Regions from separate parts of the Streptococcus sp. 517s genome, predicted to be linked through region 2. Evidence: predicted binding sites of a transcription regulator. Region 2 holds the regulator's gene; the other holds the start of a gene.
The links. The regulator NrdR, encoded in region 2, represses ribonucleotide reductase genes. The targets are predictions, from matches to a motif close to ACACNATATATNGTGT.
Positions count from the first base shown of each region.

Region 1: nrdD (anaerobic ribonucleoside-triphosphate reductase) is a predicted target of NrdR. The motif match lies at 1,533-1,548, and genes of this name have one in related genera.

Region 1 covers NZ_CM136847.1:1,652,173-1,655,386, reverse strand. The annotation lists gene ACVX3R_RS08300 (damage-inducible protein CinA) at 1-1,486, shown strand, start outside; gene nrdD (anaerobic ribonucleoside-triphosphate reductase) at 1,607-3,214, shown strand, end outside.
Region 2 covers NZ_CM136847.1:444,659-447,872, reverse strand. The annotation lists gene ACVX3R_RS02515 (DnaD domain protein) at 1-929, opposite strand, end outside; gene nrdR (transcriptional regulator NrdR) at 930-1,403, opposite strand; gene ACVX3R_RS02505 (GntR family transcriptional regulator) at 1,544-1,909, shown strand; gene ACVX3R_RS02500 (ABC transporter ATP-binding protein) at 1,914-2,609, shown strand; gene ACVX3R_RS02495 (hypothetical protein) at 2,625-3,214, shown strand, end outside.

The DNA.
Region 1 (3,214 bases), 730 kb from region 2:
AGAAAAATCTCATTACCAAGACTGGTCCGTTCCAGAAAAGCGAGAAGGAGCTCCGATTCCCTTTTTTAGTATCTTGCTTTGGAGTTTAGTGGCTACAGCTATTTCTGTGGTTATCCCCCTTATTTTTGGTTTAGTAAGCCCGCAACAAACTCAGGATCTTTATACCGGTTGGGCCTTGCATCAAAATGGTCAAATGTATACAGATTATTTTGGGACTGATGGTCTGCTCTATTACCTGCTTACCTATCTTTCACAAGGCAGTATTCTGATTGCTTTGGTTGAGTGGTTGGCCTTGTTTGGAGCAGGTGTTTTTCTTTTTAAATCTGCGGATAGTCTTACAGACCGTGTAGAAGAAGCCAAGCAGCTTGTGTTTGTGTTTAATTTGTTGGTAGCAGGTCTCGCTTTTGGTGGTGGCTATGCTCTCTTGCTAGCCTTGCCTTTCTTATTTTATTCACTTAGCATTGTTACGAACTATCTAGCTTATCCAAACGATGACAAAGGATTTTTACGTGTTGGTATGAGCCTTGCACTTGCTTTCTTCCTTGCGCCCATCCCAACAGCCTTATTTGCAGCTACACTAGCCTTGGGAATTATCGGCTTTAACTTAGGCAAAGGTCACTTTGTTCATGGTTTATATCAATTTTTTGCGTCAGCCTTAGGGTTCTCACTCTTATTCTATCCTTTAGGCTACTATACAGTATTAACAGGTAGTTTTGGGGATGCCATTAGCCAGACCTTGTATCCGGTAAATACTCTTAGCCTCTTTTTAAATGCGCATTTGCTTGAAAATGCAGCCTTCTACGGCTTACTTGCTATTGGGCTAGGTTCCCTTAGTTTGCTCTTTTCTGGTTTGTTCCAGTCAAAATCAGCTAAGCAATATTCCCTATCGATTGCTGCTAGTTTGGGCTTATTGCTTTCTTTGGGGCTCTTGATTTTCTCAAAAGAACCTGTCAACGGTACTCATCTCGTTGCTCTCCTTCCTTTCTTGACTTTGCTCCTTCTGACAGGGATTAAAGAAAATGTTTCTGATGGAGGCAGTCGTCGTAGAAGAAGACGTGAGAAAAAAGCCTCTTTCCTCAAAGGAAATTTCTATCTACCACTGATTGCCCTTGTCTACCTCATCGTTCTCCCTATCGCGAGTCGCTACCTTTCGCACCCGGTGACTTATCAGGAGAGAGAGCGACTTGCTAGCGTAGTCAAACAACAAACGAGTTCTGAAGATCGTGTCTATGCATGGGATGATCGTCCAGATTTCTATCGTACAAGCGAACGCTTGGCACCGACCTCTCTAGTGACGCCAACACTTTATACTGCAAGTGACGAAAATAAAACCAAACTGATGAATGACCTGAAAGAGAATGAACCGAAGATGATTATGGTCAATCAAAAAGTTGCCTTGTGGTCAGATGTAGAGAGCTGGCTCAGTGAAAACTATGAGCTTGTTCAGACAGATACTAGCGAGTTGAAGCTTTATAAATTCAAATAACAAAAAATCAATATCTTGTGGAATTTTAAAAATTTTAGGATTTTTAACACAAGATATTGATTTTTATTTTTAGAGTGGTATAATACTTCATAGAACAACATTTTAGAAAAGAGCATGGATATGATTGTATTAGAAGAAAAGCTTGCAACCGTTCCCACCTTGTTCGTTGAAAAACGAGATGGTAGACGTGTAGTATTTGATGTAGACAAGATTGACAAGGCTCTCCACAAGGCGGCGGAAAAGGTTATGGACGTCACGCCTCTAGTAGAAAAACGCCTAAATGGTCTAGTTGAAAGAATCGTTACCGAAATTCACAGTCGTTTCCCTAAAGGTGTGAAGATTTATGAGATTCAGAATATCGTAGAACATGAACTTCTCGAAGCCAAAGAATATGCCTTGGCTGAAGAGTATATCACTTATCGGACACAGAGGGATTTTGAGCGCTCAAAAGCGACAGATATCAACTTTAGCATTCATAAACTTCTCAATAAAGATCAAGCAGTTGTCAATGAAAATGCCAATAAAGACAGCGATGTCTTCAACACTCAACGTGATTTGACAGCAGGGATTGTAGGGAAATCAATCGGATTGCAAATGCTTCCTAAGCATGTAGCCAATGCTCACCAAAAAGGGGATATCCACTATCATGACTTGGACTACAGCCCCTATACACCTATGACCAACTGCTGTTTGATTGATTTTAAAGGCATGTTGGAAAATGGTTTTAAAATTGGTAATGCAGAGGTAGAGAGTCCCAAGTCTATCCAGACTGCGACCGCTCAGATTTCGCAAATCATTGCCAACGTTGCTTCTAGCCAGTACGGGGGCTGCTCAGCTGACCGTATCGATGAAGTCTTGGCGCCTTATGCAGAGAAGAATTACCAAAAGCACCTCAAAGATGCGGAAGAGTGGGTCTTGCCTGAAAAACGGGATGATTATGCTTGGAAGAAAACCCAAAAAGACATCTATGATGCCATGCAATCTCTTGAGTATGAAATCAACACCCTCTTCACTTCAAATGGACAAACACCTTTTACTTCGCTAGGTTTTGGTCTAGGAACTAGTCGTTTTGAACGGGAAATTCAAAAAGCTATCTTGACCATTCGTATCAAGGGGCTTGGCTCAGAACACCGCACAGCCATCTTCCCTAAACTCATCTTTACGCTTAAAAGAGGCCTTAACTTGGAGGAAGGAACTCCAAACTATGACATCAAACAGTTGGCCCTCGAGTGTGCAACCAAACGGATGTACCCGGATGTCTTATCCTATGATAAGATTATCGAGTTGACTGGTTCTTTCAAGGTACCTATGGGCTGCCGTTCTTTCCTTCAAGGATGGAAAGATGAAAATGGTGTTGAGGTCAATTCAGGTCGGATGAATCTAGGTGTTGTGACGGTCAACCTTCCTCGCATTGCCCTTGAGTCTGAGGGCGACATGAATAAGTTCTGGGAAATCTTCAACGAGCGGATGAACATCGCAGAAGATGCTCTAGTTTACCGTGTTGAACGGACCAAGGAAGCAACACCAGCAAACGCTCCCATTCTCTATCAGTACGGGGCCTTCGGACGCCGTCTTGGAAAAGACGAGAGCGTTGATCAGCTCTTTAAGAATCGTCGTGCGACAGTTTCATTGGGCTACATCGGTTTGTACGAGGTAGCGACAGTCTTCTTTGGAAATAGCTGGGAACACAATCCAGAAGCCAAGGAATTCACGCTGGATATCATTCGT
Region 2 (3,214 bases):
ACCTTCATGGCATATTTTTCATTGACATTTGCCGAATCAACCTTGTTAAAGGTTAGAAGCAAGACGATATTGATGACTTCGTCCAACAAGCCTAAAGACGCCATCTGATGAAGGAGTTCTCGCTCGCTCTGGGTGATGTTTCCCTTACGCGTTTGCTTGATTTCGGCTAAAAATTCCAGGGGAGTTTTATTTTTGGCTTCCCTGATAATGGTCATTTCTTTGGGGCTAAAGTCAGAAGATGCTGGCTTTTGCGCAATCTTTTCACGCATGCGTTTGACTGAAATAACCTGAGCCACCGCTGTCGCCTTGGCTAATTGATAGATTTCAAACCAGGTCCATTTCTTTTCATCTGCGATGGCAAACAATTCCAAAACATCTGCTTGCTCGTTTTCAAAACGCAGACCATCTCGAGCCATCAAGCGCTGAAAATGTTCCAAATCAAAATCATTTTTCACCCTGTTTTTTGACTCGATTGGTATCACTTCTTCAGTCAGGTTTGGAAAAACTTGGCTCAAAGAAACCGAGAGTGCTTCTCCCTCACTTGGAGCTTGCTTCATGGAAGCAAGCGCAGTATCCCCAATCTTTCTCTCCAATAATCTGCTATAGACAGAATGACTTAGAAATTCCTGACTGGAGAGGGGAGGATGAAGCTGTAATTCATAGGTTTCTCCCCTTTGATAAAGGGTCAACAAATCCAAAGCAGATAAAATTTTAAAGGATTGGAGCAAGGTCGGCATGCCGAAGTTTAAGTGGTTAAGGATATGGGAAAAGAGATGCTCCTTTTGCCCTCCATCCCAAAAGGTAATGGCATATAGATAGAGGCTCAGTGCCTCCTGACCGATAATCGGGAGGTAGCACTGCACCAGAGAAGATGTATCTTGCGACACCCGATTATTCTTTAGAAAAGAAAAACGGTCATTTGGTTTCATCTATTTTTCCTTTTTCTTCTTAGAGGACTGAGTGATCTGCTGGAGAAGGCTCTCCAACTCACTCACATCCTTAAAGCTACGGTAAACACTGGCAAAACGAACATAGGTAATCTCATCCAGCTCTGCCAATTCTTCCATGACTAAGGACCCAATATATTCACTTTGGATCTCATTCTCACTGCGACTACGGAGTTTTTGTTCGATGCGATTGACCACCATGCCGATCTCGTCACTTGAAACAGGGCGTTTCTGGGCTGAGCGGATAATCCCATTAAAGATTTTATCTCTCGAAAACTGCTCACGTGTACCGTCTTTTTTGACGACGACCAGCGTTCTTTCTTCTACTCGTTCATAGGTTGTAAAACGATGCTGACACTCGTCGCACTCACGTCTTCGACGGATGGTATTTCCTTCTTCGGCTTGTCGACTATCAACAACACTAGACTTGGTAGCCCCACATTTTGGACAACGCATGCATTTCCCTCCTTGTCGTTTTCTTTTCATTATACCATTTTTTGAGCAATTCCCAAAACAATTCTTATTTTTACTTGACAAGTTTTTTGTTTTATTGTATTATTTAATTAGAACAATAAAGATAAAGAAAGGAGACTATGATGTCCTGGTCATTTGATAATACAAAACCCATTTATTTACAGATTATGGAAAAAATCAAACTACAGATTGTTTCCCATGAACTGGAACCCAACCAACAGCTCCCTACTGTGAGAGATTTGGCGAGCGAGGCTGGTGTCAATCCCAATACCATTCAGCGCGCCTTGTCTGACCTTGAACGTGAAGGATTCGTTTATAGCAAACGAACAACTGGTCGTTTTGTCACCGAGGATTTGGACCTCATCGTTCAGTCCCGCAAACAACTTTCCGAGGAGCAACTGCAACACTTCGTCTCTTGCATGCTTCAATTTGGCTACAAAAAAGAAGAACTGCCAAATGTATTAAGCGACTATATTAAAGGAGTTTAAGACTATGACACTACTAGCACTTGAAAATGTATCAAAATCATATGGAGCAACTGCGGCACTTGACAATATCTCACTAGAGATTTCAGCTGGAAAAATTGTCGGGCTCCTTGGACCAAATGGATCCGGAAAAACAACCTTGATCAAACTGATCAATGGCCTCCTTCAGCCAGACAAAGGACGTGTTCTCATTAACGAACAGGATCCAAGTCCTGCTACCAAGGCGATCGTATCCTATCTACCAGATACGACTTATCTCAATGAACAGATGAAGGTCAAGGAAGCCCTGACTTACTTTAAAACCTTCTATCAGGATTTCAATCTTGAAAGAGCCCAACACCTTTTAGCCGATCTCGGTATTGATGAAAACAGTCGCCTAAAGAAACTATCAAAAGGGAACAAGGAAAAGGTCCAACTCATCCTGGTTATGAGCCGTGAAGCCCGCCTATACGTTCTGGACGAACCAATCGGAGGCGTGGATCCAGCTGCCCGTGATTATATCCTCAATACCATCATCAATAACTACTCCCCAACCTCTACGGTACTGATTTCAACCCACTTGATTTCAGATATTGAGCCAATCTTGGATGAGATCATCTTCCTCAAAGACGGAAAAGTCGTCCGCCAAGGAAATGTTGATGATATTCGTTACGAGTCAGGTGAATCAATTGACCAGCTCTTCCGCCAGGAATTTAAAGCCTAAGCAAAGGAGATTATTATGTTTTGGAATCTAGTTCGTTATGAATTTAAAAATGTCAATAAATGGTATCTGGCACTCTACGGTGCTGTACTTGCAATTTCAGTTTTGATTGGAGCTTTTATTAGCAGTCTTAGCCAGAGTTACAATCCTAACAATGCTGCTTATTTCATCTTCTTTTTAGTACTAGTCTTTGGAGGACTCAGCGTCACTCTTTGGATTGCAACAATCTTTTTAATCATCCGAAGATTCAAGGGGAGTGTTTATGACCGCCAAGGGTACTTGACCTTGACCTTGCCTGTCTCTGAGCACCAAATCATCATCGCAAAACTTTTAGGTGGTCTTGTCTGGTCCATCTTAAGCTATATCGTCTTTATCTTGAGTGTATTGATTATCTTCTTCTTAACACCAATAGAAAAAGACTTCACTGCCCTCTATAACTTCATTTCCCCTTACCTCAGCTACGGCTGGCTGTATGCCCTATCACTATTTGTCGGGTCAATCACATGGATTTTATCTATTTACCTCTCCATCTCTATCGGACAACTCTTTAACGAATATCGAACAGCTATGGGAATTTTAGCCTATATCGTCATTGCCATCGTCATTGG